One region of the Caldanaerobacter subterraneus subsp. tengcongensis MB4 genome, then DNA from elsewhere that is predicted to be linked to it. Evidence: a T-box and tRNA genes for the amino acid it is inferred to sense, from the RefSeq annotation. Region 1 holds a T-box; the other holds one or more tRNA genes.
The links. The T-box of region 1 lies ahead of ileS (isoleucine--tRNA ligase). A T-box ahead of a tRNA ligase gene usually reads a tRNA of that ligase, here a tRNA-Ile.

Region 1 (16,055 bases):
CTCCATCCTTTTCGAATATACCCAAGACCTTTCTATTTCTGCAGTGATGGAAAAGCCCTTCCTTGCACAGGTCGCACTCACCACAAGCTATGTTGATATCCGCAACCACTCTTTTACCAATCAATTGCGGATTAGAAGAATCTTCAACAATTCCTACGAATTCGTGCCCAAGTACTCCTTTAAAATTTTTATACCCTTTCATTATCTCTATATCAGTGTTACACACAGAAGCCAGTAAAACCTTTATCAACGATTCTCCTTCTTCTATTTCAGGCTTTGGAAGGTCTTTTAGCTTAAGCTTTCCGTCAAAATAAAGGGCTTTCACTTTTTCACTCCTTTTAAATTTTTTATTTTCTTACCTGCCCATAAGTTTTAAACTTCTCCATCATAAGCTCCATCTCTTCAGAAGATAAAAGCACAGGTTCGCCTATAGATTTTGCTCTATAGTAAAGTTCTGCTACATACTCGATCTGTATACTTATATTGAAGGCATTCGGAAGGTCTTCAGCACCAACTAGAAGCCCGTGATTAGCTAGCAAAACAGCTTTTCTGCCTTTCATTGCCTCAAAAGCGTTCTCAGCAAGTTCCTTAGTACCAAAAGTAGCGTATTTAGCGCATTTTACATCAGGTCCTGCCAAAGCTATTAGGTAATGAACAGGGGGCAGGTCCCAGTGAAGACAAGCTAGAGTAGTAGTATAGACAGGATGAGTGTGAATAATTGCTTTTATGTCATCTCTTCTTACATAAAAAATCCTGTGCATCTCGTACTCAGTAGAAGGAACCTTTGTCCCTTCTACAACTTTTCCCTCTAAATCCATCACCAATATGTCTTCAGCTTTTAATTCATAATAGTCCATTCCCGAAGGAGTTATAGCCATAAGTCCACTTTTATAGTCATAAACACTTAAATTTCCCCCTGTACCTCTGGTGAGATTTGTATCTATGAGCTTTTTGCCGTACTCTACTATTTGTTCTCTCTCATATTTTAAAAGCACGTTTTTCACCCCGTTTTTGTATGAATATTCCCACTAAATCCATCATATAACAAGAGAAAGGGGCTGTCAACTGATTTCTCCTCTTATCAAATTTTGAGCCCTTTTCTCCACTTCGTAGTAAACCCTCTCTACGTCCACAGTTTTTATCTCCCTTTTTTCCATTATCACTTTGCCATTTACTATAACTGTATCTACATCTGAACCCTGAACAGAATAGGCTAAAGCAGAGATTAAGTCGTTCTTGGGATGTAAATGAGGTTTATTAAGGTCTATGAGAATTACATCTGCCTTTTTCCCAACCTCAATAGTGCCTATCTCTCTTTCCCATAAAAGCGCTCTTGCTCCACTCACTGTGGCCATCTTTAAAGCTTCAAAAGCAGGTACAGACAGAGCATCCTCATTTAAGGCTTTGTTGATGGTGGCCGCGAAATGAATCTCTTCAAACATGTTTAAATTGTTGTTGCTGGCAGGACCGTCAGTTCCAAGAGCAACATTTATCCCTTTTTTTAACATTTTCTCTACAGGAGCAAATCCACTTGCCAGCTTTAAATTGCTGGTGGGATTGTACACAGGAGAGACTTTCATCTCTTTTAATACCTCAATATCTTCATCTGTAAGGTGTACACAGTGAGCAGCTACAGTAGGCACTTCAAAAATTCCCAAATCCTTTAAATGCTGTACAGGGGTTTTACCGTACTTTTCAAGGCTTTCTTCTACTTCCCTCTTTGTCTCTGACACATGAATGTGAATCCCCGTACCTAATCTCTTGGCAAGGTCCAAAATTTCTTTCAAATAAGTTGGTCCACAGGTGTAAGGTGCGTGAGGTCCTACCATCACTTTGATTCTGCCCTCAGCCTTGCCATTCCAAGCGTTATACAAATTTTCCGTATCCTTTAGCTTCTCTTCATTAACTTTGGCATCCTGTTCTTCTATAATTCCCCTGGAAATCACGCCTCTTATGCCTATTTCTTCTGTAGCTTTTGCTACTTCCTCCATAAAAAAGTACATATCACAGTAAGTAGTAGTACCTGAGTAAATCATCTCTATCATGCTAAGAAGGGAGCCCCAGTAAACATCCTCTGCAGTAAGCCTTGCTTCAAGCGGCCATATGTACTTTGTAAGCCAGTCAAAAAGAGGTACATCATTTGCATAATTTCTAAACAAAGACATCCCTAGATGTGTATGAGCGTTTATGAGACCTGGCATTGCAAGCTTATCTTTTCCCTCAATGACTACGTCTACTTTAACATCAGGGAGCAACTCTCCTATGTGCTTTATAGTATCTCCCTCGACATACACATTCACGCCCTCTAATACCTTATCTTCCTCCATGGAAAGAAGGTTTACATTTTTAATTAACAAATTCACTTCTTTCCCCTCCTATCAAAAATATAAGTATAGAAAGGGGAATCCCCTTTCTATACCTTTAACTGCTCCTCAATGTGAGAAGCACATCTTGCACAGATAGTAGGATGTTCTTTTATAGTTCCAACTGTCTCGCTGTACATCCAGCAGCGCTCGCATTTTTCACCTGGCGCGCGGGTAACCGTTATTTTAAGGTCATAATCCTCGCTTACATAAGCATTCTCTGGCGCAACCTCCTGTGGGTCATGCAATACCACCTTTGAAACTATAAATACGTACTGCAAATCCTCAAAGCCTTTAAAGAACTCGTATAGCTCTGAAGAAGGATAAATATCCACCTGGGCATCCAGAGAGTGCCCTATTTTCTTTTCACTTCTCGCTATCTCTAAAGCTTTTGAAATGTCTTTTCTTATGTCAAAGAGCTTTTCCCATTTTTCTATGATATAAGGGTTGTCATACTCCTCTTTTACCTGCGGCCAGTCTGCCAACTGCACGCTTTCAAAGTTGTTATTTCTGTCATGCTTCATGTGCCACCATATTTCCTCCGAGGTAAAAGCGAGAACCGGTGCCATAAGCTTTACCAGAGTGTCCAGGATGATATACAGAGTCGTCTGCGCAGCTTTTCTCTCCTTTGATTTAGCTGGGTAAGTGTACAGCCTGTCTTTCAAAATATCCAAATATAAGCTACTCATGTCTACAACACAGAAGTTGTGGACAGGGTGGAAAAAGTCGTAAAATTCGTATTTATCAAAAGACTCCGTAAGCTGCTTGACCAACCTGTTAAGCCTGTATAAAGCCCATTTGTCTATCTCTAAAAGCTCTTCGTAAGGCAGCATGTCTTTATCAGGGTCAAAGTCATAAAGATTTCCAAGCAAAAATCTAGCAGTGTTGCGGATTTTTCTGTACACCTCTGCTATCTGCTTTAGTATCTCAGGAGAAGTCCTCATGTCTGCAGTGTAATCGGCAGATACCACCCAAAGCCTCAAGACGTCAGCCCCGTATTCTTGAATCACTTCTGCGGGGTCCACTACGTTTCCCAATGACTTAGACATCTTTCGGCCTTCTCCGTCCACCACAAAGCCGTGAGTTAGCACATTCTTGTAAGGAGCTTTGCCACGCGTTGCCACAGCGGTCAAAAGAGAAGACTGGAACCATCCTCTGTGCTGGTCAGAACCTTCTAAATAAAGCTCTGCAGGCCATTTCAAGTCAGGGTGAGTCTCTAAAACAGCTGCATGGCTGGAACCGGAATCAAACCATACGTCCATTATGTCTGTCTCTTTCCTAAACTTGGTAGATCCGCATTCACATTTTATCCCTTCAGGCAGTATTTCCTCTGCTGACATTTCAAACCAAGCATCAGAACCTTTTTGCCTAAAAAGTTCCTTTACTGCATTTATAGTCTCATCGTTTATCAAGGGTTTGCCGCAATTTTCACAGTAGAAAATTGGTATTGGAACCCCCCATACCCTCTGCCTAGATATGCACCAGTCTTTTCTATCCCTTACCATGTTTGTGATGCGCTCTTCTCCCCACGCAGGGTACCAGTTAACTTCCTTTATAGCCTTTAATGCTTCTTCTCTAAAGCCTTCTACGGAAGCAAACCACTGCTCTGTTGCTCTAAAAAGTATAGGACTTTTACACCTCCAGCAGTGAGGATATGAGTGGGTGATCTTTTTCTCTGCCAAAAGCGCATTTGCTTTTCTCAAGTCTTCCTTTATAACCTTATTTGCCTCAGCGTAATAAAGCCCCTCATATCCAGGCGCCTTATCTGTGAAATACCCCTTTTCATCTATGGGGTTTAAAGCTTCAAGCCCATATTCTTGACCTACGAGGAAATCCTCTTCACCATGGCCCGGAGCTGTGTGAACGCATCCAGTACCCGCATCCAGAGTCACATGTTCTCCAAGCACAACTATGGAATCTCTGTTATAAATTGGATGTACTGCTTTCATTCCTTCCAGTTCTTTGCCTTTAAAAGTAGCCAGTATCTCGTAATCTCCCAAGCCTGTCTCTTTTCTCACCTCTTCTATCATGTCCTTTGCTATGATGTACACTTCATCTCCAAATTTTGTAAGAGAATAGTCAAACTCGGGATTCAAAGCAATAGCCAAGTTAGCAGGAATGGTCCATGTAGTAGTAGTCCAGATGACAAAGTACACATTACTCAAGTCTTCAACAATCCCTTTGAATTTGCCAAGGTCATCCCTTACCCTAAATTTTACGTATATAGAGTCCGAAGTCTCATCAAAATACTCAATTTCTGCCTCTGCTAAAGCTGTCTCACAGCTCGGGCACCAGTACACAGGCTTCAACCCTTTGTATATATAGCCCCTTTTTGCCATTTCCCCAAACACTTCTATCTGCTTAGCCTCATATTCCGGGTCAAGAGTAAGGTAGGGCTTTTCCCAATCCCCTCTTACCCCCAATCTCTTAAACTGCTGCCTCTGCCTTTCAATCTGAGAAAAAGCAAAGTCTTTACACACTTTTCTGAACTCTACAGGATTCATCTCATGCCTTTTTACACCCAAAATTTTTATCACCTGTTGCTCAATTGGGAGCCCATGAGTATCCCACCCTGGCACATAAGGAGAATCATATCCTCTCATGGTTTTATATTTCACTACTATGTCCTTTAAAACTTTGTTCATGGCAGTCCCTATGTGTATATCCCCATTGGCATAAGGCGGACCATCGTGCAAAATGTACTTCTCTTTTCCTTTGTTTTTCTCTAAAACTCTGCGATATATGTCCATTTCTTCCCATTTTTTCAATATCTCTGGCTCTCTTACTGGAAGGTTTGCCTTCATTGGAAAATCCGTTTTTGGCAGGTTTAAAGTCTTGTTGTAATCCACTCTCGCTACCTCCTCTTTAAGATTTTTCCTACTAAAAAGAAAACTTCTCGTCAGGGACGAGAAGTTCGCGGTACCACCCTAATTATTAAGACAAAGCAAAGCTTTGCCTTAATCCCTCATTTTAGATAACGGAAAATCCGGCCCAGCCTACTTACAAGTTCAGCCTGCAGCTCCGAGGGGATTTTCAGTAGAAACGAACTTATTGGCTCGCACCAACCGCCAACTCTCTGAAAGCCGCTTCTACCTACTCGTCCTCTTCATAGCTTTTCCCGATATTATTTTTACTCAAATTATATAACACATCCTCCATTAAGTCAATACAATTAAAATCTAGGCAGTGAGGGCTGATTTAACCTTAACCCCTGGAAGCCTCCCTAATTTCCCCGTCATGGCCCCTATTTCATCAGTTGTACCGTCCACAATAAGTGCGATGACAGATACACCTCTATCCCTATAGGGTATCCCCATCCTCCCTACAATGATATGGCCATACTCACTCAGTATGTGATTTACTTTATCTGCCACCTTTTCTCTGTCGTAAACGAGTATCCCTACAACTCCCAGCCTACTGGGCATTTTCTGTGACATCCTCCACCTCTTCCCCATCAGGCAGTAATTCTTTCTCGTCTATAGAAAGTATTGCCTCCAACTGAGCTTCTAAAAGCGCTTTAAACTTCGCTTTAAAGATGTTAAGTTGCTTTCTATACCTTTCAAGCTCCATTCTTATCTTTACGACTTCTTGATTGGCTTGCTCCAGTATCTTTTCAGCAGTCTGATGAGCATTTTGTATGATAAGTTGTGCTTCTTTTTCCGCATTTCTCTTTAATTCTTCTGCCGTATTCTGAGCCACTATCAAAGTATTGTTCAAAGTTGTTTCCATATTTATATAACTCTGAAGCTTTTCATTCATTATATTTATTCTCTCTTTAAGCTCAGCATTTTCTCTGTAGAGCATTTCATAATCTTCCATTACTTTGTCCAGAAACTCATCCACCTCTTCTTCGTTATAGCCGCGAAAAGACCTCCTAAACTCCTTATTATGTATATCCATTGGGGTCAGCATTAATATCCCTCCTTTCTCTTTAGTTGTCACAGATACCTCAAAATATGTATAGAAATTCTACCTTTTTTAGTATTCCCCTTTATTTCTTGCAATTTTATCCTGCCAAACCCCCTTAAAGAAATCACATCCCCTTCCCCAACGTGAAATGAAGGGTCTTCTACAGCTTCCCAATTTACCCGCAAAAGCCCGCTTTTTATGAGCTCTGAAGCTTTGGTGCGCGAAATGCCAAAGCCAGAGGCGGCAACGCTATCTACCCTGAGCGATGCCACAGTAGAAAAAATGTCCTTGTATTTAATCTCCGGCTGCATCACATCTGAAAGCTCAATTTCATGGACTTCCACACTTTCTCTCCCTATTTTAGTTAAATTAAAGAGCAAAAAATCCCTCATCTCTTCCTTTAAAATCACATCACACTTGCTTTCCTTTACAATTATATCGCCAACTTTTTCTCTCTTTATTCCCAAACCAAGAATAGACCCCAAGACCTCTCTATGAGAGAATCTATTTTTTCCCTCCACTCTTAAAGCTACAATAGGCAATTCTTCCTCTCTAAAGGTCAAAAAGTCAGGGTAAACAATTGCAATCTTTCTTTCAGCAGAAGGATATCCCCCTTCTAGAAGGTATTTCACTCCCTCGCTTTTATACTTTAAAGCAAGTTTCTCAAACTGTTTCTGCTCAGACAGCGTCAAAAAGTCGGTATACTGCAACCTTTTTGATTTCAAACAACCCTTAAAAACATCCTCCATGCGAGCTATCGCATAATCCTTTTCCATTTTTCACCTCATCAGCCAGAATACTAATTGAAAAACTAAAGGCCTCACCACGTACTGAATGACCAAAATAGCAAAGACAGGAGAAAAATCAATTATCAAATTCCTTCCAAAAGATGACATGAATTGAAGCCTTCTAAAAGGCTCTAAAAGCGGTTCTGTAGTCACAATTACAAACCGCGAGATCGGGTTTGACATGTTCTCCATCCTCAGAAGAGAAAGGATGACTCTTATGAGGATAAGCCACGTTATCACTTCAAAAAAGTAGTTTAAGGCTGTTAAAATCACGTAGTTTGTAGGCAAAATTCATCCTCCTCACTATCTAGTTTAAATTGTAGAGCGCATTCACTTCTTCTTTTATATCGCCTGTTACATCAAAATTCTCTGGAGCCACTAAAAATATATAGCCCGATATTTTAGTAATTTCTCCGTTAAGGGCATAAACAGCTCCGCTCAAAAAGTCTACCACCCTTTGAGCCTCACTTTTATCCATTTTCTGCAAATCCACAATCACAGGCTTCTTGCTTTTAAGTTCATTGCATATAGAAAGCACCTGTTCAAATTTCTCTGGCTTAGATATCAATACCTTTATTTGAGGATTGGTGTGGATGTTGACCACTTTAGGTCTTCTGTCATAAGAAACCACAGGCTGAGGAGTTTGAATTTCCTCCTCCTCTTCTTCAATTCCCAAAAAACTCATTATCTTATCTATTACCTTCGAAGACATTTTAACCCCTCCGCTTTTATCGTCTTTCTCCAAAAATGGCGGTGCCAATCCTGACTATGTTAGCTCCCTCTTCCACTGCCACCCAGTAGTCATTCGACATCCCCATTGAGAGATACTGAGCTTCTACATTCCTCTGATTAATTCTTTTTAAATCCTCAAAAAGTTCTCTCATCCTTTTAAAATATGGCCTCACTTCTTCTGGAGGAAGATAAGGAGCAATCGTCATAAGTCCTTTTATCTTTATATTATCATATTTTTCCAATTTTTTCACTAAGTTATGCATCTCCTCCGGCGAAATGCCAAATTTAGTATCTTCACCTCCTATGTTTACCTCAATGAGACAATCCATTATAATCCCCTTTTGTTTCGCCCTTTTATCAATTTCTTCCGCCAGTTTTTCTCTGTCCAGCGAATGAACAAGCTTCACCTTGTCTATAATGTATTTCACCTTATTTGTCTGAAGATGACCTATAAAGTGAAAATCCACCTGCCCTTTAAGATGCGGATATTTCTCCATAAGCTCCTGCACTCTATTTTCGCCAATAGCAGTAATTCCGCAGGAAATGGCCTCTTTAATAGCATCTACCCCAAAAGTTTTTGTAGCTGCCACAATCAGTATCTCTTGAGGGTCTCTTCCAACTTTTAGCGCATGTTCCGCAATGGTTTCTTTTATTCTTTTTACATTTTCACAGATGCTCGTTTTTAATCCCCCCTATTCCTCTCTTTTTGGAGCAAAACTCTATCGTAAATCTTCAACCCCTTCACAATAGCATAGCTTCCATCAGAAATTTCAATCTCTATCTCTTTAAACACAGGTTTAGAAGTCCCATTCTTAAGCACCCACACGCCTTCTTTCCCATTTTCAACAGCAATCGCTGAAACAGGTATTTTCAATCCCCAACACTCTTTCAATTTTATCTCTACATCTGCCTTTGACTTTTTGTAAAAATCAGGATATTCATCTATCATCTTTATTATACCTACATATAATTTATCGTCACCCTTGTAGACTTTTATAACTCTTCCCCGCATTTCATTGGGATAATCAGAAAATAAAATTTTTATTCCGCTCTCTTCCTTAAGAAGACTTGCCTGTTTATCCTCTAAAATCACAGCTAAATACCAGTCAAAATTATCTACTATTTTAACAACAGGTTGTCCTTCTTTGACTTCCCCACTCACCTCTTTATTTTCGAAAACCAAATTAGAAAGCTTTGGTATTTTTAAATCAAACATGTTCTTTGTGTTTAAAATGTCCTCCACTCCTTCAAAAGTGTAGCTTATAATTCCAGCCTCAGGAGAATTTATGGTGACAGTGTTGTCAGATATGTACTTCTCAAGGTATTCCTTTTGCTCCTTCAAACTTTCAATGTTTTGAAGCACTAGAGGCCCTTTTTTCAAAATCTCTTCTTTCTTAGCCTTTAAACTATCTATTCTCCTTAAAATTTTCTTTGCAAGCTCCGCATCTTTTTTCAAAGCCTCCTTGTAATTATCCTGCTCTTTTTTTATCATCTCATCAATCTTTTGAAGGTCTTTGTAAAAGGGGATATTTGTATCCTGCTTTTTTAATTCACTCTCCACTGCTTCCAGCTGTCTTAACTTTTCCTCATCAAAGGAAGAAGAATATATTTCCAAAATAGCGCGCCCTTTTGAAACTCTTTCCCCTTCCTTCACCAGTTTTTCCACTCTGCCATCAAAAGGAGCTTTAATTATCATCTCATCTTTAATTATGTAAGCTTTTGTATTAAAACCCAAAATGACATTTCCGTACGTAACAGTTGCAGTGTCTTTCTTTTCAGTGTAAACGCTGACCACAGATTTTCCTGCATATGCTAAAATAACCATAAAAGCTAATATTTTTATTATATTTCTCCTCACAATTTCTCACCTATCAATAAATATTCTATAAATCTCTCTATTTTCCTTCTTTCATTTTATCACAAAAAAAGAAGATGGCAAACGCCATCCTCATTCTACAGGCTCTAATCTAGCAGTGAAATGTCTCAAAATTGGAGGTTCATATACAAACCTATAACCCTTTATTTGGTCTCTTCTAGCATATACCCTCTTCACTGCTTCTGCTACCACGTCCATGTGACTGTTCGTGTAAACTCTCCTAGGAATGGTAAGTCGGACAAAATCAAGTTTTGGAAGCCTGTTTTGACCTGTCTCTGGGTCCCTTCCTGCTAGAAGAGCACCTACTTCTACAGCCCTAATTCCTGCTTCTATATAAAGTTCTACGCAAATTGCGTGGGAAGGAAATTGTTCCTGAGGCACGTGAGGCAAAAACTTTTTGCCATCTATAAATACAGCATGACCGCCAGTCGGGTACTGAATCGGTATGCCTGCCTCTCTCAACTTGTCCCCCAAATATTTTACCTGATTTATTCTCCAAGCAAGGTAATTTTCATCAAGAACTTCTTCTAAGCCTCTCGCCATAGCCTCCATGTCTCTCCCAGCGAGCCCGCCGTATGTTACAAAACCTTCCATAGGTATGAGCATCGTCTTAACCCTTGTAAAAAGCTCCTCATCCTCCTTTATAGCGATAAGGCCGCCGATGTTTACCAGCGCATCTTTTTTGGCAGACATTGTGAAGCCATCGCCGTAGGAGAACATTTCTCTTACTATTTCTTTAATGGATTTGTTTTCATAGCCTTTTTCTCTCTGTTTTATGAAATAGGCATTCTCTGCAAATCTTGCTGCATCAAAGAAAAGCCTGATACCGTACTTATCAGCAATTCTCCTCACTTCTTTTATGTTTTCCATTGAAACAGGCTGTCCACCCGCACTGTTGCAGGTCACCGTTGCTAAAATAAAAGCTATGTTTTCAGCACCTTTTTCTTTTATGAAATTTTCCAAAGCTTCAACATCAAAATTTCCTTTAAAAGGATGGTAGTTTTCTGTGTCCTCAGCTTCCTTTATCACCATGTCTATACCAATTCCGCCTGCTAGCTCAATATGGGCCTTTGTGGTATCAAAATGCATGTTACCAAGTACATACTGTCCCTTCTTTATGAGAAGAGGAAACAACACCTTTTCAGCTCCGCGCCCTTGATGGGTTGGCACAACGTACTTATAGCCAAAAATATCTTGAACAACTTCGCACAAATGCTGATAGTTTCTGCTTCCTGCGTAAGATTCATCCCCCAGCATCATACCTGCCCATTGATAATCGCTCATCGCAGCAGTGCCGCTATCAGTCAAAAGGTCAATGTACACGTCGTCAGATTTTAATAAAAACAAGTTATACCCGGCTTCTTTGATAAGCCTTATTCTCTCTTCCCTCGTGGTAATTTTCAACGGCTCCACCATTTTGATCTTATAAGGCTCAGCCATTCTCGTCAAATCATCGTACACAGAAATCCCTCCTAAAATTTTTATCCCCAGCCTGTAATCGTTTAATAGCAGTTTAAAAAGACAGAAAAACAGTTTCTTACTTATGAGCAACTACCTCTATCTCTATTAAAGCACCTTTTGGCAGACTTTTTACTTCGACCAGTGAACGGGCCGGAGGATTGTCTTTAAAATACCTTCCGTAAATTTCATTAATCTTTGCAAAGTCAGCCATATTTGTGACAAATACAGTGGTCTTTATAACGTTGTTAAAATCCATACCTGCAGCTCTTAAGATGGCCCGTATATTTTCCAAAACTCTTTCTGTCTGCTTTTCAATGTCAGCCTCTACCATTTCTCCTGTGGCAGGGTCAATAGCTATTTGTCCTGCGGTGTATAAAAATCCATCTACTAAAACTGCCTGTGAATAGGGTCCTATAGCCTTTGGAGCAGCATCAGTGTTTATAATTGTCTTCATCTATCCCCATCCCTTCTATTTATTTTCCCACATAAAACGTTGTCCATGAATATTATATCACTTAAACTTGCGCTTTTTCAATAATTTTTTAAGGATTATAAAATTTTTGTACATACAATTAAGAAAGAGTAAATAAGCGAAAACAGAAGAAAAATAGAGATTTTCTGTAGTTTTTCAATAATTTTGCTGGAAAATCGCAAACAAATTCATTTATTTGACTTTGACTTTCCCTGACCTTTGTTGTAATTATTAAAGTGGAAGGTAGGCAAAGGGTGCAGGAGGTGGTAAGTATGGTAAAAAGGAGAGATTTTCTCTCGTAAACCATCTTTCCACCTCTACACACCTTAAGCCTCTAATAGCCAAAGGAGGGGTGAGAAGTCCGCCCCTCCCTTTTTTATCTTAGCTGAGCAGCTATTTCTCTTAATCTCATTTCTTCCTCATTTTCCGGCTCAGGCAGTACAACGTTGTGAGGTACTGGTTTCCCTTCTTCATCTACATGAATGAATGTAGCAAAACCTTCAAGTATAGGTTCTTCTTCATCGTTTTTGTATACTTTTGCGTAAGTTTTTATGCTGGACCTTCCTGTCAGAACCACCTTCGCCTTTATCTTTATTATATCCCCTTTTGTAGCACTCTTTCTAAATTCCAACCCGTGTATCTTTAGACACACTATATTTTCAGGCTTTTTTATGAGGTCGCAAGCAGCTATAAAACAGGCTTCCACAAACCACTCCGCAATTCTTCCAGCAAAAAGCGTACCATGGTGGTTTAAGTCCTCAGATTTTACAAGATGAGCAACGCTTATCTCCTTCATTTTTTCTTCCTCCTGCCCAGTTTTTATAAAATAAAATTTCGGGACCCCTTTCATAATAACCAGATCCCGAAATTTTGTCAATTGATATTACCATCTTCAAATTGAAGAAATAAATCTTAAGTGCATCTGTTCATACCTTCCTGTCATATTCCACTTCCAAATTTTTAACCATAATTTTTACCTTATTTTTTATAATATCTTCTCATGCTTTTTAAAAATCTTCCCTACTAACACTCTACCAAATTATCCCTCTTCCTCCTCAACATAAATGGCATAATCAGGGCAGTACATTTCACATATTCCGCATTTTATGCATTTTTCATCGTCAATTAAATGGACTTTGCCATTCTTTATCTCTAAAACTTTTCTGGGGCAAAATTCCACACAGATCCCACAGCCTTTGCACCATTCTTGGATTATGTTAAACTTTTTCACGCTATTTTCCTTTGTCATTCATTTCACTCCTCAAAAAGGTTCTACACTCACATCAAAAGTTTCCTCATCCACCCTTACTGTGAAGTACTTTATCTCTTTTGCGGAAGTTTTTATCTTCTCTATTAATTTTTCTATCTCTTCCAAAGCCCTGTGAGCCTCCTCCAAAGTTATTACCCTGAATCTAATTCTATCCCCTGGTTTTAACTGAGCTATTTTTGATAGATCTGGAGAAATAACCGTAGCGATTTTAGTATATCCACCCGTAGTCTGGGCATCTTTCAAAATTACAATCGGTTGGCCATTCGCAGGTACTTGGACTGCTCCGGGTAAAAGCCCGTCTGAGATAATATCGTACCTCTCTTTCGCCTTAAGAAAAGGTCCTTCTAATCTGTACCCCATTCTGTCTGAATCTTTGCTGATGACATAAGACGAGCTTAAAAACACTTTTATAGTTTCTTCTTCAAAATAATCATCCTGAGGTCCTAATATCACTCTTACCTCCTCTTCAGAAGAGTAAGAGGGAATGTACTCTTCACGCACTTTCCTTGTCTGCAGTAACACCTGAGGAGAAGGATTCTTTTCTAGTATGTCGCCTTTTTCTAAGCGCCTGCCCTTGATACCTCCTAATTTACCCCGGGTATACGTAGAAACACTTCCCATCACGTAGTCCCCTTTGAATCCGCCTTTAACAGCAAGGTATGACCTTAAGCCTGACTTAATAGGAGAAAAAGATAAAATATCCCCTTTTCGCACAGGAAAAGAAGACCACATAGGTCTTGGTATACCGTTTACCATAGGTTGCATCTCTGCTCCTGTCACAGCTACAAAAGTATCAGTTAATGCTTCTAAAGTAGGTCCCACAAGAGTAATTTCCAAACACGCATCATTTTCTTCATTTTCTAAAAGTCTGTTAGCTATCCTAAAAGCAAATTCGTCCATTGCTCCAGAAGTAGGAACTCCCTGGCTCTCATAGCCAAACCTACCTAAATCTTGAATAGTAGTAAATAATCCCGGCTCTAATACTTTAAAACATTCCATTTTATCACCCACTCAGATTATGATTTAGATATTCGTAAATGCGCAGTTGATATTTACCCTCTTGTATTTCTTTTTCTATCTTGTAATATTCCTCTTCAGAGACGGGAATGAACTTTATATAGTTTCCTGCCTCAAATAAAATTGGCTTTTCTCTCTCCTGATCGTACAATCTCACAGGAGTTCTCCCTATTATTCGCCATCCTCCCGGACTCGAAAGAGGATAAATCCCAGTCTGATTCCCAGCAATCCCCACGGACCCTGCCTTTATTTCTGTGCGAGGAGTCTCAAGGCGCGGTGTAGCAATTTTTTCGGACATTCCACCTAAATATGCAAATCCCATAGTAAAACCTACCATATAAATTCTGTAAAGTGGAGCGCTGTGAATTGCTATTACTTCTTCAATAGATAAATTATTGTGTTTAGCTACAAATTCAAGGTCAGGCCCAAATTCTCCCCCGTATACCACTGGTATTTCGTACACCTGCGGTTTAAATTCCTCTTTTATTTCTACTTCTTTATCCATTTTTTCTGAAACATATTTTATCAGCTCATTGTAGGAAATCTGTAAAGGATTGTACTTTACAAGGAGAGACCTATATGTGGGAATCATAGAAATTATTCCTTGTCTACTCTCTTTCTTTAATATTCGATAAAGATTTACAACTTTTTCATTGCATTCGACGGTTATTTCATTTCCAAACTCAACTACAATTCCTTTGTCGCCAAAAGGCAATATTCGGGGTTTTTCGTACATCTATATCAACTCCTCACTTTATACAAATTCGCCCATTGGAAGTATGTCTACTCCGTTTTCTTCTAAAGTTTCCCTTATCTTTTTTGCAAACTCCACAGCCTGCGGATTATCACCGTGTACACATATAGTGTCAACCTTTACTTTTACCAAAGTCCCATCTATTGCCTCACAAACCCCTTCCTTTACCATCCTCAAGACTCTCTTGCAAGCCAATTCTTCATCGTGGATTATGGCATTGGGATGTTTTCTAGAAACTAGAGTGCCATCTGGATTTATATTTCTATCTGCAAAGACCTCATATGCAAATCTCAATCCAACCTTCTCTGCTGCTCTTTCCATCGCTGTATTTGCCATTCCAACACATATTAAATTTCTGTCTACAGAAGCTATAGCTTCTGCAATTGCCATGGCAATTTTTTCATCCACTGCTGCCATGTTATAAAGAGCTCCATGAGCCTTTACATGCTGTAATTTTGTACCTCTGATTGCAGCAAAAGCCTGTAATGCTCCTATTTGATATATAACGTAATTTTTTATTTCTTCTGAAGAAGCGTCCAAATTTCTCCTTCCAAACCCTAGCAAATCAGGAAAACCAGGATGTGCCCCTATTGAAACCACATTTTTTAAGCAACGGTCAACAGTCAAAGCCATTACCATTGGATCTCCTGCATGAAAGCCACATGCAATATTGGCAGAAGAAATATATTTGACTACCTCTTCATCCATTCCTATTTTATAAGCTCCAAAACTCTCTCCAATATCGCTATTTATATCCACTCTGTACATAATCATTACCCCCTCATCTTTATTCTACATTGTACCCTTTGCAATTTTTGTGCCATCTCTTCTGCTCTTTTACTGTTTTAATTCTACTAAATTGATAGGCTAATTTTCCATTTCAGTGTGCACTACACATTTCTTAATGTGCTTTTTCGCACATTTGCTTGATAGTGTGAAATTTCAGTACGTGACAAAGCAGAAAAAATGAGGTATTAATGTAGAAAAAAAGACCTCACCGGGAAAAAACCAAAAATCAAAACAAAAGGAAGGTAAGGTCCGATATATTATTAGATATTCGACACATAGTGTAGTGGGTATAATCCTGCTTTTGGTTCAAGATTTTAATGAAAATAGTAAAGGAAAACGAAGCAGAATATAGACTAAATCCCTATCACTTGCAGAAGAACTTGCTAGAGGCCCTGTGGTATGACGAAGAGACATATACTGGAAGATCCATTTGCGAGCAAGCTATGGATAAAATACATTTTAAAGGAAATAACACGAGCACAAAGATTTGGCAGTAGGTATTTGAGGAAGGAGTATAGTTCTATTATTTTACATTAAGAAAAGCAGAGAAAGAAAGGATATTTGTGTTTTTGTTAAAGTAATAATTTAACATAAATGGAATATATATAAATTACTAATCAAGCT
Region 2 (16,055 bases), 140 kb from region 1:
CAAAATCTCTTTCTTGGTATTTTCCTCTTCAACCTTAAGCCTCGCCTCACAGTAACCGGGGACCACATTGGGCCTTTCTCCACCTTTGATGTATTTTACCACTATTCTACTTGGCTTTTTATTAAAATCTTTGACCACATTGAACATTGTTATTCCTTTTTCTGCATGTATAATCGGGTACTGTGCATCAGGAGTAAAGCCCATTGTGGGAGCTTCATCGTGTTCCAGATAATATTTTATCTCATGGGACCCTGTTTCTTCATTAGTCCCGAAAATAATCCTCACTCTTTTCGAAAGCTTAAGGCCTGCATCTTTTATGGCTTTTAGGCCATATAAAGCAGCGATTATTGGCCCTTTGTCGTCCACAGTACCTCTCCCATATATCTTTCCGTCGTGTATCTCAGCTCCATAGGGCGGATATGTCCACCCATCCCCTTCAGGCACTACATCCAGGTGCCCCAGCACTGCAATCATTTCTTCTCCTTCACCGTACTCTGCATACCCTATATAGCCGTCCAGGTTCTTAGTTTTAAATCCCAACCTTTCTGCAATTTCAAGCGCTTTCTCTAGCGCTCTTGCAACGCCTTCTCCGTACGGCATACCTGGTTTCGGTTCATCCTGCACGCTTTTTATTCTGACTAATTCCTGAACGGATTTTATGATTTCATCCCTCATGCTGTCTATGTAAGAGTTTAAATCCATAAAAATCCCCCCAACAAATTGGTAATTTACATATCTATTATATACTCAAACTTAAATGTTTTCAACATTTTTTACCGCGCACCTATTTTCTGGTCAATTACTTTCCAGAAAGAGGGGGTTTCAAAACCAATCCTCCACACACATATTCCATGGAGATTATACCTTTTTGCCACTTCTATTTTTTCTGCCAATGTATATGAATTCTCAAACCAAACCTCCCTTGTGGTACCGGTTATTTTGTCATAGTAAGTATAGTAGGGTTCTTGGTACTTATCACTCCATTTTATCTCAATCCCCTGAAGTTTTGCCTTTGTCATGATTTCTTTGGTAGGCCTTGAGAAACCTCCGCTTTTGCTTGCAGGCCAGTCATAGCCATAAGTAGCAACCCCAAGGCATATCTGCTCAGGCTTAAACCCTTCATTGAGGGCATCCTTTACATTATACTCTACCCACTGTTCCGGTGAAACAGGACCAGGAGGAGTAGAAGCATTATGCCTGTCATAAGTCATCAATGTAACGTGGTCCACCAAATGCGCTAGTTCTCTATAATCGTATATTCCGGATATTTCTTTTGGCACTTGATAGTGAGGTATAACTGATATGTCCAATATTTTTCCTTCTTTTTTGACAAGAGGCTTTAACTTAGCCACAAAGGCCGTCAGATAATCCTTGTCCTTTACATAATTCTTTTCTCCATGAGGTATGAACTCAAAGTCTATGTTGTACCCGTCAAAATCGTGCTTTTTTAGAAGAACTACCAATTGAGAGATGACTTTGTCGCGAATATTGGGGTCTAAAAGCACTTCATCCTTGCTATTGGCAACATTCACCAGGGGAACTACTTTTATACCCTGTTTTTTGGCGTAGTTTAAGGCCTGCGGATTAGTAGAGTCCTTTACTGTCCCATCTCCCTCAACTGTTAGCCAAAGCGGTGAAAGCGTATCTATGTATTTGGAATATCTCACTAGAGACTGATAAGAATTGTCATACCCTTGAGAATCCATGTAAAATCCCACAACTTGCAATTTCTTACCCTTAACCCCAGCAAAAGGCTTAAAAAACTGTTTTTGTGTCCCACTCTTGCATCCATTTAAAAAAATCAAACTGACCACTATAAAAATTACCAAAATTGTCATTATGAGATTTTTTCTCTTCATAAAAAGGCATAACCTCCTCACTTTTGTGATTCGGTTATATATTTTGCAAGAAGTGAAAATTTTATGTATAAAAAACTAAGTATAACCTTTCGTCAAAGTTTCATCTAATCTTGCAATTTCTTAAATTAAAAAGGGGTACTATCATACCCCTACAGTTTGTTGACAAAGTCTTTCTTATTTAAGTGGCATTTTGTGTTAATGCTCCAGAGTTGCAAAGCGACTAAACTAAGGCTCACTTTTCGGGCTCAGGCGGGGTACCGGCCAATTCGCCTTTCAGGCTCAGGTGGCCGCTCGCTTTGCTCGCCCCGCCTTCGCTCCTCAAGTTCGCCAAGTTTAGTTACCGCTTTGACAACAAGTCGCATTTACACACAAAATGCCACTTCTTTATTTTGTCAACAGTCTGAAGGGGTACTATCATACCCCTAGTTTTTCTCTCAAAGGCTTAGCTAGAGTAAAAATCCTTTCATTTGTATATTCATCGTAATACTTAAGGTCACGGGGGATTTCATGCCTTGGGGTTAAGTCTTTAATTCCTTTCAGAGCCACAAAAAAAGTCCACAAATCGCTAAAAGAGGGGATGTAATCGGCATAGGGAATTACAAAAGGAAATACTTCTTTGAGAATCTCATAGATGTGGCAAAAGCCGACATTTTTAACTTTCGAAAAAGCTGATGTCCCCTGCACTACCACAGTAGCTTTTTCGCCTAAAATTTCATAAAGCCTTTTATAAAAGTCTAACTGGTGAACACTCCTAGCAGGCCCATCTAAATCATCTGTTACATCTACTATAGCTACATCAAAGGGTTCGCCTCTATAATTTTTTATAAATTCTGCTACATCTTGATATACAAGTCTCACACGCTTGTCATCAATAGGTGTTTTACCCAAGTGTTTCTGACAGAGGGCAACTACTTCTTTATCTATATCAACACCTATTACCTCTTTTACTGTCGGGTATTTTAAAACTTCTCTTACGCTCTTCCCCTCTCCTACCCCGCATATCAAAACTCTCTTAGGAGAAGGGTGAACACGCATAGCTGGATGCACCAAAAGTTCATGGTATATAAATTCATCTGATTCTGTTGACTGAAGGCTGCCGTCTAAAAATAAACTCTTTCCCCAAGTTTCAAGTTCTACAATGTCTATCTTCTGATACAGTGACTGATGTTCTATAATAACAGACTTTACTTTGTAAACTCTATAGCCTCCTTCCACATCTGGCTCCCAGTAAAACTCTTTAGATGAGTCCAATCCCCACTTTCCATTTAGATTTTTCAACCCCACTCCCACCTCCAATTTTAATATCACGCCTTAAAATATTATACCATATTGAAAAGTATTCGCCAAACAGCTCCAGGAATTATTGCCTTATAATTCCATAAATTAAGCATGAAAAAAACCAAGTCACCAGAATAAAGCTGAAAAAATTCTGGCACCAAAATGGCATCAAAACAGCAAAAAAAGTAAAAAAAAAACGGGCTCTCGTGAGCCCTGAAAGCCTTCATTTTCATATGGTGGGGTCAACAGGACTTGAACCTGTGGCCTCTACGATGTCAACGTAGCGCTCTAACCAGCTGAGCTATGACCCCATCATCTGTCTGTTTTTATTATAATACAATCTCTTAAGATATGCAACTCCCTAATTTGACAAAACTATTGTCATATAGATTTTTTGTGTTGTATCATACTCTTAAAAGCAACACATTCTGAAAGGAGGAAAAAAGATGGGGAAAAAGCTCTACATAGGGACATCCGGTTGGGCATACTCCCACTGGAAAGAAATTTTTTATCCTTCTAACCTTCCTTATGAAGAAAGGCTTAGCTTTTATTCAAAGCATTTTCTGAGCGCTGAAGTAAATTCTTCTTTCTACCACTTACCTCAAGAAAAAACTTTGATGAAATGGTATACCTCTACTCCTGAAGGTTTCATCTTTTCTGTAAAAGCCTCCCGCCACATAACTCACTTAAAAAAACTTTGTGATGTGGAAGAAGCGTGGAACAATTTCAAAAAAAGGATAGACCTGTTGAAGGACAAGTTAGGACCTATTCTCCTGCAATTCCCTCCAAGTTTTAAAAAAGACCAAGAAAATGTAGAAAAAATCATAAACTTTTTAAGAGGGAAAGAAAACTACAAATTTGCCTTGGAATTCAGGCATAAAAGCTGGCTTGATGAAGAAGTCTATGACCTTATGAGGAAATTGAAAGTCGCCTGGGTAATAGCAGATTCCTCCCGGTATCCTAAGGCAAAAGTTGTCACAGCAGATTTTGCTTACATTAGAATGCATGGGCCTGAAGCTTTGTTCAGTTCCTCCTATTCAGAAGAAGAACTTGAGGAATTGGCAAAAGACATAGAAGAATATTTAAAAAATTGCGATGAAATTTACGTGTATTTCAACAATGACGTCAACGGCTGCGCAATTCAAAATGCCAAAACTTTAATAAAACTCACGGCACATATGCTTTGAGAAATTTAGCTTTTCCTTTAACTTTGTATTTATCTACAAAAGCGGGTATGACAATAGTTTCTCCTGCCTTTACTACTTTTGTCCCTTCTTCCCACTCTACCTCTAATATGCCTTCCACAGAAGTAAGAGTTTCAAATCTGTCATAAGTTTCAAACTCCATTTTTTCAGCCAGTTCAATTATCTCAACGTTAAAATATGGGGATTCAACTGCTCTTGCAATACGCCCTCCTTTTATTTCTTCAAACATAGGCACTATCTTATCTGATTTGAGTTCAAAATCTATTACATCAAGTGCTTTATCTACATGGAGCTCTCTTTTTCTGCCTTTTTCGTCCACTCTGTTGTAGTCATAGACCCTGTAGGTCAAATCGGAATTCTGCTGAATTTCGCATATCAAAATGCCTTCGCCTATCGCATGTACCATCCCAGCAGGAATGTAGACAACATCTCCCGCCTTGACTTCTACTTCTTTTAGACATTCTTCTAGTCTTTCCTCTTCTAAAAGTTTTATAAATTCTTCTCTTGTGGTACCTTCTTTTAGACCACAGACCAATTTGGCACCCGGCTTAGCATCTATTATGTACCACATCTCTGTCTTACCCGAATCACCATTTTCGTACTTGTAGGCGTATTCGTCATCAGGGTGAACTTGAACTGAGAGTTTATCCTGCGCATCTATGATTTTTATGAGGAGAGGAAACCTTTCGTATTTTTTCCCCTTCCCATAGAGACTTTCAGCAAATTCCAACGCCACATCGCTTATCTTTTTCCCGTCAAATTCTCCTCCATCAATTACACTAACTGCCGTCCTATTGTCAGACACTGTCCAGAGTTCCCCTATTTTTTTGCCTTCAGGAATATCAAACCCAAACCTCTCTTTTAAAGCAGTTCCTCCCCATATTCTCTCCATAAATATTGGCTTAAACTTAAGAGGTTCCATAAAATATCTCTCCTTTCTAAATAGATAATAGTAAAGTGGCATTTTCAAATGCCACTTTACTATGCAATCTCCAGAGCAATCTTAACCATGTCCATGAAAGTTTTCTGCCTCTCCTCAGCTGAGGTCGCTTCACCTGTAACCAAACTGTCGCTTACAGTAAGTATAGTAAGAGCATCAACCCCATACTTGGCAGCCAAAGTGTAAAGCCCCGCTGTCTCCATTTCTACAGCCAACACTCCAAATTTTGCCCAAAGCCTCCAGCTCTCTGGGTCGTCATGGTAGAAAGTATCTGTAGTAAGTATATTTCCAACTTTTGGCTCTATCCCCATTTCAACAGCCTTGTCATAGGCTTTTTTCAAAAGCTTAAAACTTGCCGTAGGAGCGTAATCCATTCCATTAAAACGTATTTTATTTATAGCAGAGTCAGTTGAGGCGCTCATAGCAATCACAATATCTCTTATCTTTATGTCTGGCTGTAATGAACCGCATGTACCTATTCTTATCAAGTTTTTCACGCCGTAACTTGTTATAAGTTCATTCACATAAATGGATATAGAAGGCACCCCCATTCCTGTTCCTTGCACTGACACTCTTTTCCCCTTGTAATATCCGGTGAAGCCGTACATACCTCTGACTTCATTGTAGCACTTTGCATCTTCCAGTAAATTTTCTGCTATATATTTAGCCCTCAATGGGTCTCCCGGAAGCAGTACTGTTTCGGCAATGTCTCCTTCTTTTGCTCCAATATGTATGCTCATGTATTTCCTCCTCTCTATGAGTTTCGCTAAATATAATATTAACAAAAAAACGTTTTTAAATCAAACAAAAAGTAAAAAACGACAAAAACCCCTTTAACAAACTATTCACAATTTTTGTGCTGGCAAAATAGTGGCAAATAAAAAATCCCGTCCCCGGGAAAGCAGAATTTTTCAGCATGTGAGCAAGTCCGTAAGCCGAGTTCTGTTTTAGATGGCCATCTATCTAGGGTATCAGTTGCCTGATACCTCTAGCGGCTTAACCCGAGGGAAATGGCGGGCCACCTACTCCCTCCTATTTGCCTTGCTCCGGGTGGGGTTTACCTAGCCAGCCGGTCGCCCGGCTGCTGGTGCGCTCTTACCGCACCGTTGCACCCTTACCCGACGCCTTTGAAAGCGTCAGGCGGTCTACATTTCTGTGGCACTTTCCTTGGAGTCGCCTCCACCGGGTGTTACCCGGCACCCTGCCCTGTGGAGCTCGGACTTTCCTCGTGCGAGGCAAATGCCTCGCCCGCGGCCATCCGACTTACTCACATGCATTGTATATCATTTTTTATATCAGACAATGATATATTACCACAGGCTTTTGCTATTGTCAAGCCTTACTTAAAGGCATGTAAAAGGGTCTTTTTGAACTTCACTTACAAAGACCTCTATTTCATGCCCTTGTTTTTGAGTTTCATCAATCAAGTATTCTGCGATAAACCTCACTGCTATGTTTTCTGTGGCAAAATGGCCAGCATCAATCAAAGCTAAACCGAGGTGCTGGGCTTCTACCGCATCGTGATAGCCTATATCGGCAGTTATTAAAACATCCGCTCCTTTCATAACAGCCTTATGAATTAGGCTTGCACCACTTCCACCGCATACAGCAACTTTTTTAACTCTTCTTTCTAAATCGCCAACCACCTTGAGAGATTCAGCTTTAAGCTTTGCTTTGACCTTTAAGGCTAATTCTTTCAAAGTCGTCTCTTCAATGACTCCTATTCTTCCAAGTCCGTACTCTTCCCTGAGATTTGCCAGTGAATAAACGTCATAAGCAACTTCTTCATAGGGATGGACTCTTAGCATGGCGTTTATCACTTTATCCAAATATTTTTGTGGAACTACTGTTTCCAGTCTTATTTCTTCTACCTTTTCTAACTTCCCTACTTCCCCAATAAATGGGTCGGCTCCCTCCATAGGTTTGAAAGTGCCTGTGCCTTCTACCTGAAAAGTGGAATCGCTGTAATTTCCTATAAAACCTGCTCCTGCGCTGCACATGGCATTCCGCACTACATCTTCATATCCCTTGGGCACGTACACAACGACTTTTTTATAATCTTCTGAATATGTGACATCTAGAACTTCTCTTTCGTAAATCCCCAATATATTGCACAAGATGTCATTCATGCCATTTGGTGCTATATCAAAAGAAGTATGAGCTGCATAAAGGGAAATCTCATGTTTGATAAGTTTCATGACAAGCATGCCGACTGGCGTATCGGATCTGACAGATTTTATAGACTTAAAAATCAGCGGATGATGAGTCACAATCATATCTACTTTTTTCTCTATAGCTTCTTCAACAACTTCATGAGTGGCATCAAGTGCTACTAGTATCTTCGAAACATCCTGTAAAGGGTCTCCTACAATTAACCCCACATTGTCCCAATCCTGGGCAAATTTGCGCGGCGCAAGCCTATCCATTATAGAAACTATTGTTTGGCATTTCACTGCCATCGCCCAACACCTCAAGCTTTTTTATTTTCTCTTCTAAGCCTTTTCTCTTTGGATCTCCAGGTGGAATTTTATTCAAAATCCTTCGAATTTTTTGTATCTTGTAAAGCAAAAACTCTTTAAGAAGGGGATGATTTTTTTCTACGAGTTTTGGCCCTATTTCGTAATATACGTCATTTTCAATCTTTTGTCTACCATGTTCTGCTATTATAATCTCATAAAACTTGCCTCTTTCTTTTACTAAATCTTCCTCAGAAATTTTATAGCCGTTCTGAACTAGATATCTCCTTAATTTATCAGCATCCCTCATTGGCTGAAAAATGAATTTTTTTATAGTTTGTGCTATCTCTTTCCCTTCTGTGAGGATTTTTATTATCAAAAGCCCACCCATACCTGCAATAATCGCAACTTCCACCTCTCCAGGTGTGAGCACCTTTAATCCGTCCCCTAATCTGGTCTCTATAAACATCTCTAAGTTTTTATTTTTTATATTGTCAATCGCCTTATTGAGGGAACCGCAATTTAAATCAGTTGCTATAACGTATTTAGCAATTTTATTCTCAACAAGATAAATGGGTATAAACCCATGGTCAGTGCCAATATCAGCTACTCTTACCTCTGGCGGAATGTATTTAGTGATAGCTTTTAGACGCTCTGGAAGTCTCATACAATCCTCCAAAACAAAAAAATAAAAAGCATTTGACAACCTCAAATGCTTTTTTTATCGAGATGGTGGGCCTTCAGGGATTCGAACCCCGGACCAATCGGTTATGAGCCGACCGCTCTGCCAGCTGAGCTAAAGGCCCAAAAAGTGGCTCCTCAGGTAGGATTCGAACCTACAACCTGCCGGTTAACAGCCGGCTGCTCTACCCTTGAGCTACTGAGGAATACGCTAATATTAATTATAATGATTTTTGCGAGATTGTCAAGAAGCCATCATCAATCGAGAAAATCTTTTAATTTTTTGGACCTTGAAGGATGCCTCAATTTTCTCAAAGCTTTTGCTTCAATCTGCCTTATTCTCTCTCTTGTGACGTTAAATTCTTTGCCAACTTCTTCAAGAGTTCTAGCTCGTCCATCGTCAAGTCCAAACCTTAACCGCAATACCTTCTCCTCCCTAGGAGTCAGCGTATCTAAAACATCCATGAGTTGCTCTTTCAGCATGGTGTAAGCTGCAGCTTCTGCAGGAGCCGGAGCATCTTCATCAGGTATGAAATCTCCCAAGTGACTGTCTTCCTCTTCACCTATAGGAGTCTCAAGAGAAACTGGTTCTTGAGCTATTTTGAGAATTTCTCTGACTTTTTCTTCAGGCATTCCCATTTCTTTTGCCAATTCTTCAGGGGTAGGTTCACGGCCTAATTCCTGGAGCAATTGCCTTTGCACCCTTATCAATTTGTTTATAGTTTCTACCATGTGCACAGGAATTCTTATCGTCCTAGCTTGATCAGCTATAGCTCTAGTTATAGCCTGTCTGATCCACCATGTAGCATAGGTGCTGAATTTATACCCTTTTCTGTAGTCAAATTTTTCTACGGCCTTCAAAAGCCCGAGATTACCCTCTTGTATCAAGTCTAAAAAGAGCATGCCACGCCCTACGTACCTTTTTGCAATGCTTACCACCAACCTCAAATTAGCTTCTATCAGGCGCTTTTTCGCTTCTTCATCTCCCTGCTCTATTCTTTTTGCCAATTCAATTTCTTCTTCTGGAGTGAGTAGAGGTATCTTGCCGATTTCTTTGAGGTACATCCTCACAGGGTCATCTATGCTGACTCCCTCAGGAAGAGAGAGGTCGTCCAAATTGAGGTCCTCTTCTGATATTTCTTCCTGTCGGGGTTCATCTCCTACTATTTCTATTCCCATATCTTCAAAAGTGTCATATACTTTTTCGATTTGGTCAGGATTTAAATCTATATCCTCAAGGGAGTCCATTATTTCATTGTAAGTGAGCATTCCGGTTTTTTTCCCTTTATTTATAAGTTCATTAATGGCTTCTCTTGCTAATTCTTCATTGTTACTCATAGATTTCCCCTCCCTATGGGTTTCTCTCTTTCTGCCCATCTTTTATCTTAAGCATCTCCTTTTCACAATTTTGAAGTTTAATAAGAAGCTCTCTCTCTTTTTCTACATCCCCCAGAAGATGAGCATTTAATATCTCTTTTCTTATCTCTTCTCTCTTTCTTGCAAGATTATTTAGCAAAATCTTCTGCAGGATGTCATCCACCATTTGCGAAAGGTCCTCCGCTTCAAAAAGGGCTTTTACTATATCGTTAAAATCTGAAATTAAGTTATCTTCCTCCTGAATAAGGTATACTATATCTTTTATTTGAACCTGTTTTCCTCCCTCTAAACTCGATACTATTTCCTCAAAGATAGGTTTTAACTTGGAGTCCTCCAACATATCCGGTTTAATTACACCTTTTATCTTGTGATACAAATTATTATCGTGTAAAAGCAATGCAATTAAGTACTTTTCTGGTGATATTTTACTGCTACTGTATATATTATGCCTTATATTGCCAGTCCTATACATAAATTTTTGTTTTTTTTCGGTTTCCCTCTTGACAAATCGGTCAACCTCTGTTCTAACAGCATTTTCAGGTATTTGAGCAGTTTTAGCAGCAGCTGAAATATAAACTTCTCTTTTCACTTCGTCAGAAATTTTTGCTATTTCACTTGCAATTTTTTTAACATATATTATTCTATCTTCAACTTTTTCAAAGTCAAAACCTTTTTTGAAAATTTTCGACTTAAACTCTATCAAACTTTCAGCATTTTCAACAAGCCTTCTAAAGGCCTCGCTTCCCTCTTTTTTAATAAATTCATCAGGGTCTTTCCCTTCAGGTATGCTCAGCACTTTTATATTTATATTCAATTTTTCTAAAATGTCAAGTCCCCTCAACGTAGCATTAACCCCAGCTTCATCAGCATCATAAGCAATCACGACATTTTTCTTGTATCTTTTTATAAGCCTTGCCTGATCTTCAGTCAAAGCGGTCCCCAAAGACGCAACAGCACAGTCAATACCTGCCTGATGCAGAGAAATTGCATCCATATATCCTTCCACTATTATAAACTTGTCATCTTGGGTTTTTTTCGCAAAGTTTATAGCAAAAAGAGTCTTGCCTTTTTTAAAGATTTCAGTCTCAGGTGTATTAAGATATTTAGGCAAAGAATCATCCAGGGCTCGTCCCCCAAATCCTACCACATTGCCCCTTACATCGATGATAGGAAACATGACCCTATCTTTAAACCTGTCATAGTATTTGCCACTTTTATAAACCACAAGTCCTGCTTTGCTTAAAAAATTTTCTTTATATCCTTTTCCTTTTAAGAAATTAAGGAGGTCATCATTTGAGGGAGCATACCCTATGCCAAATTTTTTTATTGTAGTGCTGCTAAGTCCTCTACTCTTTAAGTATTCTAAAGCTTTGACTCCTTCTTCTGAAAAGAGTTTCCGATGAAAAAACAAAGCAGCTATTTTATTTACTCTGTATATTTCCTCAATTATCTTCTTCCTCTTGGCCTCTTCTTCACTTAAATCTACTTCTTCTAGAGGAATCCCTGCTCTTTCAGCCAAAAATTCAATAGCCTCTTTAAAGCTTAAATTTTCAATATCCATTATAAAGGTCACTACATTGCCACTGGCATTGCAACCAAAACAATGGTATACCTGTTTAGTAGGGCTTACCATAAAAGATGGCGTCTTCTCCCTGTGAAAAGGGCAGAGTCCCCGAAATTCCTTTCCAGCTCTTTTGAGCTCTACATAGTCAGAAATCACATCTACAATGTCATTGGCCTCTATCACCTTTTCAATGGACTCTCTCGTATAAGCCATCAATATCACCTAATTATTCTATTCGACAGAAATTGTTAAATTCCTCTTTTTATGACGTCCAATATATATTCGACAAAAAATTAAAAAATCCTTCTTTTATAAGTCAAAAATATTTTGCTCAAACCACGGGCTAGGCAGAAAAATTTCCTTGTACTTTAAAAGAGCGTATTTATCTGTCATTCCCGCAATATAGTCAGCTACAGCCCTCTCTCTTCCATAAATTTCGGCAAGTCTTACAAACTCTTTAGGCATTTTATCTACATTGTCATAGAAATAATAAAAAAGCTGCTCAACAACTCTTTTGGCTTTTTCTTCATCTCTTTTGGCTTTCGAGCCAATATATACCTTTTCGAACAGAAAAGCCCTTAACTGATATGTCGCCTCATATATCTCCTTGCTCATGGAAACCTCTGGTTTCCCCATGCTGTTATAAATGACATCCCTCACCATTGTGTCTATCCTCTTGCCATGCTTATCCCCCAAAATAGCTATCAAATCCTTCGGCAAATCCTCTGGTTTTAGTACTCTCCCTCTTATAGCATCGTCTATATCGTGATTTATATATGCTATCTTATCAGAAATCTGCACCACTTGCCCTTCCAAAGTACTGGGTTTTCCTCCAGTAGAATGGTTTAATATCCCATCCTTCACTTCCCAAGTAAGATTAAGCCCCTTTCCGTCATTTTCTAAAACTTCTACCACTCTTATGCTCTGCTCGCTGTGTCTGAATCCACCTTTTAAGAGTTTATTTAGGACTTCTTCTCCAGAATGCCCAAAAGGAGTATGACCCAAATCGTGTCCTAAGGCAATCGCTTCTGTCAAGTCTTCATTCAGTCTTAAAGCCCTCGCTATTGTGCGGGCAATTTGTGCTACCTCCAGTGTGTGAGTTAACCTTGTCCTGTAGTGGTCCCCTTCCGGAGAAATAAAAACCTGTGTCTTATGGCTTAATCTTCTAAAGGCTTTACTGTGAATTATTCTGTCCCTATCTCTTTGAAAATCAGTCCTTATGTCGCACTTTTCTTCTTCTCTGGCTCTTCCACGGCTTTCTCGGCTTTTCGCAGCATATGGAGAAAGGAGCTTGTATTCCAGCTCCTCTGTAATTTCTCTAACTTTCATCCGACCACCTGGCCTTTTTAAATAGTAAAAATAAAAACCCATAAAAGGGTTTTTATCGTTTATCTTGCCATCAATATTGTAAGTATTATCGATAAAACTATAAAAAGTGTAGCACCGATTACTGTAAGCCTTTCTAAAGTACCCTCTAAAGTTTTCGCCTTGTGTTTGCCAAAGAAAGTTTCCGCTCCACCAGCAATTACTCCTGAAATTCCTGCACTTTTCCCTTTTTGAAGGAGCACTATAACTATCAAAAATATGCTAACCAGAACCTGCATAACCATAAGCACTGTCGTCAGCATGTTCACACCGCCTCATTTAAAATTTTTAAGCCCAATAATGCCACAGTATATATTATACAAGTACATCTTTTACAAATCAAGAGGAAATTTAGAAAAGGGGACGCGAAAAGTCCCCTTTAAGCTTTTTTTATTTTCTGATGTTGTAGAAAGCATTTTTTCCAGGATACTGGGCCACGCTTCCCAATGCTTCTTCTATTCTTAATAATTGGTTATATTTTGCAACTCTATCGGTCCTTGCTGGAGCACCTGTTTTGATCTGACCTACATTTGTAGCTACTACTAAATCAGCAATAGTTGTATCTTCCGTCTCTCCTGACCTGTGAGATACGATAGCAGTGTAGCCTGCCCTTTTAGCCATTTCAATGGCATCCAATGTCTCTGTCAGAGTACCTATCTGATTGAGCTTTATGAGTATTGAATTTGCAACTCCCATGTTAATGCCTTTTGAGAGCCTTTCCGTATTCGTCACAAATAGGTCGTCTCCTACTAGCTGCACCTTTTTGCCCAATCTTTCAGTTAAGAGTTTCCATCCGTTCCAGTCTTCCTCTGCAAGTCCATCTTCTATAGAAACAATGGGGTATTTGCTGACGAGCTGCTCCCAGAACTCTATCATTTCCTCAGAAGTTCTCACAATTCCCTCTCCTTCAAAATGGTATTTCCCATCTTCTTTGTACATTTCAGTGGCCGCAGGGTCCAACGCTAAAACTATGTCTTCCCCAGGTACATATCCGGCTTTTTCTATAGCCTCAAGTATTACTTTAATTGCCTCTTCATTCGATGTAAGGTTAGGCGCAAAACCTCCCTCATCGCCAACTGTAGTGCTCAATCCCTTGGAGTGAAGCACATTTTTCAGGCTGTGATAAACTTCTGAACACATCCTTAAAGCCTCTTTAAAATTGGGAGCTCCTACAGGCATAATCATAAACTCTTGTATATCTACATTGTTGTCAGCATGCTTTCCGCCATTTAGTATGTTCATCATTGGAACAGGAAGTGTCTTAGCATTTACGCCCCCTAAATACTGGTACAGAGGAAGACCCAGCTCTTCTGCTGCCGCTTTTGCAACTGCCAAAGACACACCTAAAATAGCATTTGCTCCTAACTTGCTTTTATTGGGCGTTCCATCCAGTTCAATCATAGCTTTATCAATTGCTACCTGGTCCTGTGCTTCCATACCAATTAATTCTGGCGCAATAATGTCATTTACATTCTGTACTGCTTTCAATACGCCTTTTCCTAAGTATCTTGACTTATCTCCATCTCTTAACTCAATTGCTTCAAAAGCCCCAGTAGAAGCCCCAGACGGTACAGCAGCTCTTCCCACTGCACCACTGTCTAATTCAACTTCTACCTCAATCGTAGGATTGCCACGAGAATCTAATATTTCCCTCGCATAAATATCAATAATTGATGACATACCACTTCCCCTTTCTATGTAAAATTTAGTAATTCACAATCTTTGCAAAATCCTCAGCCACAAGGCTGGCACCGCCAACCAAAGCTCCGTCTATATCGCTTTCTGCCATGAAACCAGAGATGTTATCAGGTTTCACACTTCCTCCGTACTGTATTCTCACCATTTCAGCCTTATCTTTCCCATAAAGTTCTGCTATTGTATTCCTTATAGCTTTTATAACCTCATTGGCGTCCTGTGGAGTAGCATTTTTACCCGTCCCTATTGCCCAAACAGGCTCATAAGCGATGACTACTTTTGTTATATCTTCCTCAGATACGCCTTTTAAAGCTTCCCTTGTCTGAGTTAAAACTACATCGTAAGTTTTTCCTTCCTCTCTTTGAGAAAGAGATTCTCCTACACAGACGATAGGTTTTAAATCGTGTGAAAGGGCAGACAACACTTTTTTATTCACCATTTCATCTGTCTCTTTAAAATACTGCCTTCTTTCAGAATGGCCAATTACCACATAAGTTACTCCTATTTCTTTTAGCATTACAGGTGAAATTTCTCCTGTGTAAGCCCCCTTTTCTTCCCAGAACATGTTTTGTGCTCCCAGCAATATATTAGTACCTTTTATGACTCTAGCAACTTCTGTCAAATCTACAAAAGGGGGAATTACTACTACTTCGGCTTTTGCATCTTTTACTAGAGGAATCAGCTCTTCTACCAATTTCACTGCCTCTGAAGGGGTCTTATGCATTTTCCAATTTCCTGCAATTATAGGCCTTCTCAAAACAAAACACCCCTTTACTTATCATTCAAAATGTCAATTCCCGGCAAGACTTTCCCCTCTAAAAATTCCAGTGACGCACCGCCTCCAGTTGAAATGTGGGTGACTTTATCAGCATAGCCAAGCTGTTCTATGGCAGCTGCAGAATCTCCTCCTCCTACTATTGTTGTACCTTTGCACTCGCTCAAAGCCTTTGCGATAGCTTTTGTACCTTTGGCAAATTCAGGTATTTCAAAAACTCCCATTGGTCCATTCCATACAACTGTCATGGCATGCTTTATCACTTTTGAATACTCTTCTATTGTTTTAGGCCCAATGTCAACTCCTATCTGGTCTTCTGGCATTTTGTCAATGTCAACCACTTCATAAGGTACCCCGGATTTTAACTCTTTCGCGATAACTGTATCAACAGGAAGCATGAAATTTACGCCCTTCTGCTTTGCTTTTTCCATTATTTCCTTTGCTAGTTCAATTTTATCCTCTTCCAAAAGAGATTTCCCTATTTCGTAGCCCTTCGCCTTAATAAAGGTATAAGCCATTCCACCGCCAATTAACAGGCTGTCCACTTTTTCCAGAAGATTTGTTATAACCCCAATTTTATCAGAAACTTTAGCTCCACCTAAAATCGCCACAAAAGGTCTCTTAGGATTCTCCAACGCTTCTCCCATTATAGAAAGCTCTTTTTCAATTAAAAAACCTGCCACTGCTGGAAGATACTTGGCAACTCCTGCAGTAGAAGCGTGAGCCCTGTGAGCAGTGCCAAAAGCATCATTTACGTATATATCTGCTAAAGATGCAAGCTCTTTTGCAAATTCAGGGTCATTCTTCTCCTCTTCTGCATGGAATCTAACATTTTCCAAAAGGAGAACTTCCCCTTCTTT

Region 2: it has a tRNA-Ile gene. The T-box ahead of ileS (isoleucine--tRNA ligase) is inferred to sense a tRNA for this amino acid. The anticodon was not compared.

What each region holds. Positions count from the first base shown of each region.
Region 1 covers NC_003869.1:1,548,422-1,564,476, forward strand. Annotated here, with positions in the region: gene TTE_RS07590 (MDR/zinc-dependent alcohol dehydrogenase-like family protein) at 1-325, opposite strand, end outside; gene TTE_RS07595 (L-fuculose-phosphate aldolase) at 348-995, opposite strand; gene TTE_RS07600 (amidohydrolase) at 1,062-2,363, opposite strand; gene ileS (isoleucine--tRNA ligase) at 2,414-5,212, opposite strand; T-box leader at 5,262-5,482, opposite strand; gene TTE_RS07610 (TM1266 family iron-only hydrogenase system putative regulator) at 5,543-5,788, opposite strand; gene TTE_RS07615 (DivIVA domain-containing protein) at 5,778-6,275, opposite strand; gene TTE_RS07620 (RNA-binding protein) at 6,302-7,048, opposite strand; gene TTE_RS07625 (YggT family protein) at 7,052-7,348, opposite strand; gene TTE_RS07630 (cell division protein SepF) at 7,368-7,772, opposite strand; gene TTE_RS07635 (YggS family pyridoxal phosphate-dependent enzyme) at 7,789-8,466, opposite strand; gene TTE_RS07640 (HlyD family efflux transporter periplasmic adaptor subunit) at 8,475-9,650, opposite strand; gene TTE_RS07645 (tryptophanase) at 9,741-11,129, opposite strand; gene TTE_RS07650 (RidA family protein) at 11,206-11,583, opposite strand; gene TTE_RS07655 (acyl-CoA thioesterase) at 11,978-12,397, opposite strand; gene TTE_RS07660 (indolepyruvate ferredoxin oxidoreductase subunit alpha) at 12,641-12,850, opposite strand; gene TTE_RS07665 (biotin-dependent carboxyltransferase family protein) at 12,863-13,870, opposite strand; gene pxpB (5-oxoprolinase subunit PxpB) at 13,875-14,624, opposite strand; gene TTE_RS07675 (LamB/YcsF family protein) at 14,643-15,410, opposite strand.
Region 2 covers NC_003869.1:1,692,892-1,708,946, forward strand. Annotated here, with positions in the region: gene pepV (dipeptidase PepV) at 1-702, opposite strand, end outside; gene TTE_RS08380 (glycosyl hydrolase family 18 protein) at 774-1,859, opposite strand; gene TTE_RS08385 (methyltransferase domain-containing protein) at 2,274-3,143, opposite strand; tRNA gene TTE_RS08395 (tRNA-Val) at 3,372-3,448, opposite strand; gene TTE_RS08400 (DUF72 domain-containing protein) at 3,584-4,324, shown strand; gene TTE_RS08405 (type I phosphomannose isomerase catalytic subunit) at 4,305-5,264, opposite strand; gene deoD (purine-nucleoside phosphorylase) at 5,324-6,022, opposite strand; RNA gene rnpB (RNase P RNA component class A) at 6,198-6,552, opposite strand; gene TTE_RS08415 (Nif3-like dinuclear metal center hexameric protein) at 6,626-7,741, opposite strand; gene TTE_RS08420 (tRNA (adenine(22)-N(1))-methyltransferase) at 7,701-8,405, opposite strand; tRNA gene TTE_RS08425 (tRNA-Ile) at 8,469-8,544, opposite strand; tRNA gene TTE_RS08430 (tRNA-Asn) at 8,551-8,625, opposite strand; gene rpoD (RNA polymerase sigma factor RpoD) at 8,678-9,757, opposite strand; gene dnaG (DNA primase) at 9,771-11,573, opposite strand; gene TTE_RS08445 (deoxyguanosinetriphosphate triphosphohydrolase) at 11,670-12,689, opposite strand; gene secG (preprotein translocase subunit SecG) at 12,749-12,988, opposite strand; gene eno (phosphopyruvate hydratase) at 13,116-14,405, opposite strand; gene tpiA (triose-phosphate isomerase) at 14,431-15,177, opposite strand; gene TTE_RS08465 (phosphoglycerate kinase) at 15,192-16,055, opposite strand, start outside.